2 regions of the Marinobacter sp. V032 genome follow, and region 1 is predicted to be linked to the other one. Evidence: riboswitches for the same ligand, from Rfam matches in the RefSeq annotation. Region 1 holds a riboswitch; the other holds the start of a gene.
What was found. A riboswitch is a leader RNA that binds a small molecule or an ion and turns the genes downstream of it on or off. The one in region 1 is predicted to bind cobalamin.
Positions count from the first base shown of each region.

Region 2: it holds a riboswitch for cobalamin, as region 1 does, so the genes downstream of both, ACUN9X_RS04105 (ABC transporter substrate-binding protein) here and ACUN9X_RS11175 (CbtB domain-containing protein) in region 1, are expected to answer to the same signal.

Region 1 covers NZ_JBQXYE010000001.1:2,457,271-2,462,079, forward strand. Annotated here, with positions in the region: gene cobD (threonine-phosphate decarboxylase CobD) at 1-1,049, shown strand, start outside; gene ACUN9X_RS11165 (cobyric acid synthase) at 1,046-2,530, shown strand; gene bluB (5,6-dimethylbenzimidazole synthase) at 2,557-3,261, shown strand; cobalamin riboswitch at 3,349-3,560, shown strand; gene ACUN9X_RS11175 (CbtB domain-containing protein) at 3,595-3,786, shown strand; gene ACUN9X_RS11180 (CbtA family protein) at 3,876-4,724, shown strand; partial or broken gene ACUN9X_RS11185 (ATP-binding protein) at 4,705-4,809, shown strand, end outside.
Region 2 covers NZ_JBQXYE010000001.1:893,394-898,202, forward strand. Annotated here, with positions in the region: gene ACUN9X_RS04100 (FecCD family ABC transporter permease) at 1-677, opposite strand, end outside; gene ACUN9X_RS04105 (ABC transporter substrate-binding protein) at 674-1,690, opposite strand; cobalamin riboswitch at 1,830-2,072, opposite strand; gene ACUN9X_RS04110 (SelT/SelW/SelH family protein) at 2,193-2,474, shown strand; gene ACUN9X_RS04115 (methyltransferase) at 2,467-3,717, shown strand; gene ACUN9X_RS04120 (DUF4124 domain-containing protein) at 3,702-4,187, opposite strand; gene ACUN9X_RS04125 (OmpA family protein) at 4,267-4,809, opposite strand, start outside.

The sequences.
Region 1 (4,809 bases):
AGCGTCTGGAGCACGGCGGCCGGCTGGGGGAGGCGGTTCGCCGGTGGGGTATACCGCGTCACGACTGGCTGGATCTATCGACCGGTATTAACCCGATTGGCTGGCCGGTGCCAGAGATACCTGCCTCTGTCTGGCAGAGGCTGCCCGAAGATGATGACGATCTTGAGACAGAGATAAGGCGTTGGAGTGGCGCACCCTCTTCAGCTGGATGTTTGCCGGTTTCCGGAAGCCAGGCGGCCATTCAGATGTTGCCAAGATTGCGTAAACCTTGTCGCGTCGGTATTCCTGCCCCTGGTTACCAAGAGCATGCTCACTGTTGGTCCAGGGCGGGGCATGAGGTTGTGCCTGTGCCGCTGAATAGTCTCGCATCTGACGCTGAAGACGATTCGCACTGGCTCGCATCGCTTGATGTGCTTGTCTGGATCAACCCTAACAACCCGACGGGTTTAAAAGTATCTCGGGAGCGGCTCCTTTCATGGCACGAGCAGCTCCATAGTCATAGTGGCTGGCTGGTAGTCGATGAGGCGTTCATGGATGGCAGTGGGGAAAGCCTGTTGCCGATAGCGGACAAACCGGGCCTCGTTGTGCTGCGTTCACTCGGCAAGTTTTTCGGGCTGGCCGGCTTGAGGGCCGGGGAGGTAATCGGGGACCCCGAGATAACACACAGGCTTGCTATCGAACTTGGACCTTGGGCCATAAGTGGCCCGGCGCGCTCTATCATGGCGCTGGCATTGGCCGACCGCAGTTGGCAAATCGAGACAACAGCAAGGCTTGCTGAAGCGAGTCAGCGAATACAACGGCTACTGGTAGACGCCGGGCTTTCCACTGTCACCGGCACCAGCCTGTTCCGGTACTGTGCGTTCCAACATGCTGAGGCTTTCGCCGACGCTCTGGCCCGAGAGGGTGTTCTGGTCCGGCGCTTTGAAGACCCCAACGCACTGCGGTTCGGATTGCCGGGCACTGAAGCAGAATGGCAACACCTGTCCAAAGCCTTGTTAATCGCCCAAAAGACACTCGCCCGGACTAACGCAGAGACTTCCCAGATATGACAACGCTGATGATTCAGGGCACAACCTCCGACGCTGGCAAAAGCACGGTGGTAGCTGCCTTGTGCCGCCTACTCGCACGTCGTGGTGTCGCTGTGGCCCCCTTCAAGCCCCAGAACATGGCGTTAAACAGTGCAGTGACAATCGATGGCGGCGAAATCGGTCGCTCGACAGCTTTGCAGGCATTGGCTTGCGGTTTGGAGCCGCACAGCGATATGAACCCGGTGTTGCTGAAACCGCAAAGTGATTGTGGCGCCCAGATCATCCTGCGTGGGCAAGTTCACGGCAATATGGATGCGATTGCGTATCACGACTTCAAGACCGAAGCTGCGAAATCGGTGATGGCGGCATGGCAGGCGCTGAGCGAACGCTACGACGTTATCATCGCTGAGGGCGCCGGCAGTCCGGCTGAAATCAATCTGCGGGCGAACGATATCGCCAATATGGGGTTTGCTGAGGCAGCGGACTGCCCGGTGTTGCTGGTCGGTGATGTCGACCGGGGCGGCGTATTTGCCCAGTTGGTGGGTACGCTCGAACTGGTGTCCGAGAGTGAGCAGGCTCGTATCAAGGGCTTTGTCATCAACCGGTTTCGCGGTGATCAGGGGTTGCTTGACCCCGGACTGCGCTGGCTGGAGGAGCGCACAGGCAAGCCGGTTGTCGGCGTGCTGCACTATCTCGGCGGCCTGATTCTGGATGCGGAAGACAGCGTTGGGCTGACCGGTAGCCACGAAGCGGAAGCGCTGCGGGTTATTGTTCCCCGGCTACCGAGAATCAGCAATCACAACGATTTTGACCCATTGCGGCTCCATCCGGATATTGACCTGCAGTTCATTGCTGAAGGGCAGGCCATTCCGCCTGCCGATGTCATTATCCTGCCAGGCAGTAAAAGCACCTGTCATGACCTTGATTGGTTGAAAAAGCACGGCTGGCCTGAGGTCATTCAGCGTCACCTGCGCTACGGCGGCAAAGTATTTGGCATCTGCGGTGGATTCCAGATGTTGGGCTTTTCCGTTGACGATCCCGATGGCTTGGAGGGGGAGCAGGGTAGTGTCGAAGGACTTGGTTTGCTTGATTTGTCGACGCGTATGGTGGCCGGCAAGCAATTGAAAACCGTAAGTGGTGAATTGAGGTTGCCAGGCGCCGGTGCCGCTGCATTTACCGGTTACGAGATGCACAATGGTGTCAGTGAAGGCGCAGCGCTATCGGCCGCCATTATTGACGTCGACGGTCGGCCAGATGGGGCTGTCAGTCCTGACGGGCAGGTCATGGGTACCTATATGCACGGCATTTTTGATCACCCCGAAGCCTGCGATGCTTTGCTGGCAAATTGGGGGCTTCGAAAAGGCGCCAGGTCCGTTGATTATCAGCACCATCGAATGGCGCAGCTGGATCGGCTTGCAGATCACATTGAGCAGCAGCTGGATATCGACTGGCTTTACGATCTGCTGGGGTTACCCGCACAGACTGAATCAAAGACTTCTTAAAGCGACACAATGACGGACGAGACGTTATGAATGATCACAGCCAGCCTTTTACCGATCAGGAACGCGAGGGGTTGTACCGGGCGATATTTGAACGTCGTGACGTCCGCTCACAGTTCCTGCCCGACCCTGTTCCGCCGGAAGTGCTGGGGCGGCTGCTGACTGCCGCCCACCACGCGCCATCCGTCGGCTTTATGCAGCCCTGGGATTTTCTGGTTATCGATAGCGTTGAGGTGCGGAAATCGGTGCTGGCGCTGTTTGATCGAGAGAACGAGAAAGCCGCCGAAAATTACAGTGGCGATCGGCAGGACCAATATCGAAACCTGAAGCTGCAGGGCATTCTCGAAAGCCCGATTAATCTTTGCATTACCTGCGACCGCAGCCGAGGGGGTCCGAATGTCTTGGGTCGTAACTCTATTGTCGAGACGGATCTTTTCAGCACCTGCCTGGCGGTTCAGAACCTCTGGCTGGCTGCGCGGGCGGAAGGTATCGGCGTCGGTTGGGTCAGTATTCTCGATCAGGAAGATCTTGCTCGGGCGCTTGGCCTGCCAGATCACGTCTATCCACTGGCGTATCTTTGCATCGGTTACGTCAGCGAGTTTCTGGACCAGCCGGAATTGCAGGCGAAAGGCTGGCGTTCCCGGTTACCGCTGGCCGAGCTGGTGCATCGAAATGGCTGGGGCAAATTTATAGACGAATCAGACGAATTATCTCCCTGGCTGAAGCCGTTGTAATCGTTAACAGAAACCCGGCTGGCGGAGCCTGGAAACGCCGGCAAAACCGGCTTGCCGGATTGCTTGTGCTATACCATATGGATTACGATTGCTCCTTGAGCGATAGGTGCCCCGAATATGGGGGATAATCGGGAAGTTTGGTGAGGCCATAGTGCCAATGCCAACGCTGCCCCCGCATCGGTAAGAGCGAGTAGCTTGGAATGACCACTGGCGCAAGCCGGGAAGGTGCAAGCGATGGAGAACGTCTAAAGCGTTCTCCCTGTTCAAGCCCGAAGACCGGCCTGTCAGTTTATCCATTCCAATAACGGTGCGGCGGGCACCGAGGAGAAAAAAATGTCTACGATCAGCACTTCTTCCACCGAGCGGGCTTCCCGTTCTCTATCCGGTGCCTCTTCTCTGGTCCAGCATGGCGCTGCGCTGGTGTTTGGCGTCGTAATTCTGTTTGCCGTGGGTTTCCTGCCGATGAGCTTTGCTCATAACGCGGCGCACGATACCCGGCACTCATTCGTGTTTCCCTGCCACTGAGCACATGACGCCCCGTCATATCTGACTGCTGTCCGGGACAATCTCAGACGGCATATTGCTCAGTTTTAAAATTTACTGGAGGGAAACGCATGTTCCGCTCATTGATTTTCAGTGCCTGCCTGATTGGTGTGGTACTGGGTTTGACCCTGACGGCTATCCAGTCGTTTGGTGTAACACCGATTTTGTTATCAGCCGAGCAGTTTGAAGTGGCAGAACAACCTGCTGTCAATCATCACGCAGGTGAATCCACTGACGCGCATCATCATGAGCATGGCGCTCAGTCCGCACATCACCACGACGAACCCGCTGCTCCCGGTCATCACGAAGTGGCTGAAGCACACGACGCGGGCGGGCATCATCATGATGCAAACGCTTGGTCTCCTGCAGACGGTGCAGAGCGCGTGTTGTTCACCGCTTTGTCGAATGTTCTGGCGGGTATCGGCTTCGCCGCTATTTTGCTGGTCTTGATGAATGTGCTGCGCGAGCGCGGTCTCCTCAAACCGACGCCACTCACCGGCCTGACCTTTGGTATTGCTGGTTTTCTTGCAATTTTCGTTGCACCTTCGATCGGTTTGCCGCCTGAAATTCCGGGTATGAATGCCGCAGCACTGGAATCCCGCCAGTATTGGTGGCTGTTTACGGTAGTGGCAGCGGCAGTGGGCCTCGGTTTCCTTTTCCTCGCGCCGCGCTGGCGCAAGTTGTTTGGTCTGCCATTTCTGGTGGTGCCTTATTTGTGGATTCCAGCGCATCCTGCCGGTCCCCGGTTTGCCAACACGGACCCGGCCGCTGTCTCTGCGTTAACCGAGCTGCATCAGCAGTTTATCTGGGCCTCCGGGCTTTCCAATCTTGCGTTCTGGTTGCTGGCTGGCATTTTGTGCGCGCTGGCGGTGAAGCGCCTCTCAGGCAAGAGCTATGGTCATGCCGACGCCCCAGCCTGAGTTTCCGTTTTCGGCGATTGTGGGTCAGCAATCGCTCAAAACTGCGCTATTGCTGAATGCGATCAATCCCAGGATTGGCGGCGTT
Region 2 (4,809 bases), 1.6 Mb from region 1:
ACAGCAGCGGGTACCGCAAGCATGACGTCTTCCCAGCGCACACCGGAGAGGCTGCCCAGCAACCAGAACATGATGCCACGGGCCTCCTCTGCATTAGCGGACTTGGTAATGATGAACGCCGTAAGCGCATTGAACAGCTGGGATCCGGCAATGCCGGCGAGGATGATCGCCCCTGCGGTCTGAATACCCCGCCCGCCACCACCCGTGCCGCTGCCGGCCGCGCGGGCAAGCAGCACCACCAGCCCAAAGGCCAGGCAAGCGCCGGCGAAAGCACCTGCGGACAGCGTGACCGCGCCTGCGCCCAGGCCGGCGACGGTTACGGAGACGGCACCGGTTGAGGCGCCGGCGGAGATGCCCATCAGGAAGGGGTCGGCCAGCGGGTTCCGCAGCAACGCCTGCAGCACAACGCCGGCGAGCGCAAGGCCGGTGCCGCAACTGGCAGCGACAATGGCCCGGCTCAGACGGTAACTCCAGACAATGCCGGAATCGATCGGATCAACAGCATAGCCTGCATCCCAGAGCTTGTTCGCCAGTACCTTGAGAATGATGTCAATCGGGATCGACGTTTCACCAATGGCGGTGCCGGCAATCAGGGCAATCACCAGAATAAGCGGCGTCAGCCAGAACCAGCGCAGGATAGGGCGGGTGAAGGCTCCGGCTGCCAGTAGTGGGCTCATGGGGTAAACGTCATGTCCGACAAGGCATCGGCCAGTGACTCAAGACCGAAGATGGTGCGCATTGTGGCACTCATGGCGTGGGCATCCATTTCCACAATACGGCCGGCTTTCACTGCTGTCATCTGACTGGCAACCGGATCCTTACGCAGAAAATCCCGTTTCTTCTGCACGTCATCTGCGGCGTAGCGACGGCGATCCATGTAGGCAATGACAATCAGATCCGGATCAGCCTTGGCGATGGTCTCCCAGCCGACAGTGGGCCACTCCTCATCGGATTCGATAACGTTGCGGATGCCCAGCTTCTCCATCATGTAGCCTGGTGCACCCAGACGGCCGGCGACATAAGGATCGGTCTCGAGATCGGGAGAGGAGAACCAGAAGACAGCGGACAGGTCGTCAGGCAGATCCAGGTTTTCGGCGCGCATTACAGCTTGGGCTTCGCGCGCTTTGAGATCGTTTACCAGCGCTGCGCCTGCTGACTGCACGTCGAAAATGGTGGCCAGCTGGTTAATACCCTTGTAGACAGACGCGGTGGAGAACGCAGCGAGCCGGGTGCCATCGCCGCCGGTGGCGTTATTTTTGGTGTCGCAATCGGCGGGCATGATGTAGGTATTGATGCCGAGATCGTGAAACTGCCGACGCGAGCCTACGCTGCCGGTCGGGCCCACATGCCACTCATACTGAACGGCCACCAGATCGGGCTTTTTGTTTACTATCGCTTCGAAGCTGGGGTCGTTGTCCGCTATCCGCTTGATGCCGGCATTGATCTTACTGAATTGTGGCAGCACCGGGTTAAACCAGACTGATGTGCCTTCAACGGTATCAGCGAGTCCCAGCATGTAGAGCATTTCGGTGGCGGATTGCCCGACGGTGACACTGCGTTCGGGTGCTGACTCAAAACGGAGTTCAACCCCACAATTGGTCAACGAAAGCGGATAATGGGTCGCGGCGAAAGCAGCATGGGGTGCAGGCAGAATCAATAACGCGGCCAGCAGTTGGCGAACGGGATGCATGAGCGTGTCTCCGGATCTACGAGAATTGGACAAGGGGGTCCAGTGGTCCGGAAGCGCCGATTACCAGAGGCGCCGAAGAGTGCACGCCGGAATATGAAACAGGCCTTAACCTTCCTTCCCCCGGGACACCCCGCCCGGCGTTATGAAACTCGTGTCGGCAGGTCTCCTGACTGGCGCATCATCGCAGGCCCGGCCTTCCCGGGATGTGTTTCCCAGTGGCTACGAAGGGGCCTTGCTCATCGCCTACAGTTGCGGGGGCAGTTTCGGTTCGCGGATCGTTGAACGGATAGCTCAACAGGCAGTCTCGCGGCGAATTCCCTATTAGGAGCCTTTTTCAAAGGCTCCCTGGTTCCCGAAGGAAACCGACAGGGCGAGAATATACAGGTTGCCCAATGATGGCAAGGAAGGCGGTAGGCGTCGGGGGTGTCTGGCCAAGGCGCGATAGAGTGCGCGAAAATAGACCCAGTCAGAGGTCACCTATCTCTCATAACGGAGCTGTTTCATGTCGAGCCGGATTGAAATTCACTATTGCACGCAGTGCCGCTGGATGCTCCGTTCTGCCTGGATGGCGCAGGAGCTGCTGAGCACATTTGAAGACGAAATCACCGAATTGACCTTGAAGCCGGGCACCGGTGGCGTTTTTGAAGTCTACGCTGACGGGCAGCGGGTCTGGTCCCGCAAAGAGGCGGGCCGGTTTCCCGAGATCACAGAGCTGAAGCAGGTTGTGCGTGATCTTGTCTCGCCCGAGAGGTCGCTGGGTCACGCGGATCGCAAGGATGCCTGAACTGATTGCAGGCTGCGGTGCAGATGTGCCATCCGATCAGCACTGGCTGGCCTTGAATACCTGGCTTCGGGATCATCGCGTGCTCTGGCAATACGTGCCATTTGCAACGCCGGAACCTGAGTGGTGCCTGGCGTATTCTGCCACGGCCCGACGCCTTGGTGCTTTCGACAGCGCGACCTGTGATTTCTATGAGCAACATCCAGACCAACTGGCGGATCTGCTGAGTGAGGATGTGCCGGCACTGGCGCAAAGGTCGTCCCTGATTCGACTACCCGACCTGTCGGGTGCTGATCTGAGCCTTCCGGAAACCCGAGCAGTGGATATGCCCGGTCGCAAACGTTTGCAGGCGGGTCGGTTTGCCGGGGCGATACAGCCGCTGTCTCACAGGGTTCTGGACTGGTGCTGTGGCAAAGGGCACCTGGCGCGCACCCTGGCTTCGACTGCACCGTCAGGTGTGTGCGGAATGGAGTGGGCATCGTCGCTGGTTCAGCAAGGCAACGCCCTTGCCCGGCGCTATGGTGATGCGGTGACGATACACGGGCAGGACGTGCTCGCGCCTTCGCTTCAGATGCCGGCCGACACTCACGCGGTAGCGCTGCATGCCTGTGGCGACCTTCACAAGCGCCTGTTGACGCGGAGCGTGCAGCAGCGGCTGCCGCGTATCAGCTTCTCCCCTTGTTGTTATCACCTGACCCGGGATACTCGCCATAGCCCGCTGTCACATTTCGTGTCCTCACAGTCTGACCGGCTGGCCTTGAGCACCCGGGAGAGTCGTCTGGCGGTTCAGGAAACGGTGACAGCGCCGGCCAGGGAAACAGTGCAGAGAGAACGTCTGCGAGCCTGGCGGCTGGGGTTTGACGGGTTGCAACGAGCGCTGCGCTCGAGTGATGACTACCTGCCGGTACCAACGTCTCCAACGCATTTGAATCAGGGGGATTTTTCCGGCTTCTGTCGCTGGGCCGCCCAGACTAAAGCGCTCAACTTGCCTGCGCATGTTGATTATCCAAAATGGCAGGCTTACGGCGAGCAGCGACTGCTGCAGGTACGCCAGCACGAGCTGGTGCAGCATCTTTTTAGACGGCCACTCGAGCTCTGGTTGGTGCTGGATTACGTGCTGTACCTGCAGGAGCAGGGGTTTCAGGTGAGATGGGGCACTTTTTGTGAACGGGAGTCGACGCCGCGAAACCTGTTGATTGATGCCTGTTTGAAAATCAACCAAACGGAACGTCAGGGTTTGCGGTAGACCACCTTCTCAACGCAGCCATCCCGAAAGTACACGTAGGTCAATTCGTAGAGCATGCCGTAGTAATCCGTGGAGTACACCCAGGTTTCCTGAGGTGTCGGATAGGTTTCCGGTGGCCGGCCAAAAGCGTCCAGCACGTTGTCCTTGGTCATTCCCTTCACGACTTGTTCACGGATGATATAACGCCGCAGGTCAGTGGAGTTGATGAACTTGCAGGGGCTCGGCGGGTTGGAGCTTGCGGCCCGTTCTTCGGGTTGCGCTTGTTCGGTTGCGGGTTCGGGCTGTGGGGGCAGGTTGCTGTTAAAGCTGCCACCAATTCGGTTGTCCGGAATGGTAATGCGCTCAGCATTTTCTCCGCAGGGGCTGTCGGAATAGCGCACGCCCTCGGGGCCTTCGCATTTATAGACCTGGGCTGATGCGCTTGCGCTTAGCAACAGGATTCCAGCGAACAGAAAGACGTGACGGCGCATATTGACAAGAACCCTTTGAGTAAAAAAAGCCGCCCGGGCCATAACTGACGCGGGCGGCTTTTGATTCAGAGCGTCATACTTACCGCTCTATCTGAATCCGCGCTTCAACCCGACGGTTGTCGGCACGGCCAGCGGCTGTTGAGTTATCCGCTACAGGCTCTGATTCACCATAACCGGTGGCTGAAACCCGTGATTGCTCCACGCCCAGACGGTTGGTCAGACGCTTGGCAACGGCTTCTGCACGACGCTGTGACAGCGCCTGGTTATATTCTGCTTTACCACTGCTATCGGAATGGCCTGCAATTTCAACAACGGTTTCCGGATGCTCTTCCATGAAGTCGGCCACACGCTGGAGTTCGCTGTCATACTGGTCGCCGATAACGGCGCTGTTCAGCGGGAACTGGACTTCAAGCGTGAAGGTTTCAACCGCTTCGGTGACACCGGTACAACCCTTTTCATCAACCGTTGCACCTGCTTCGGTACCCGGGCACTGATCTTTGCTGTTGACCACGCCATCGTTATCGCTATCGAGCTCACAGCCTGTGCTGTTCACTTCGGCGCCAGCAGGCGTGTTGGGGCACTGATCCTGGCTGTCGACTACGCCGTCATTGTCAGCGTCGGC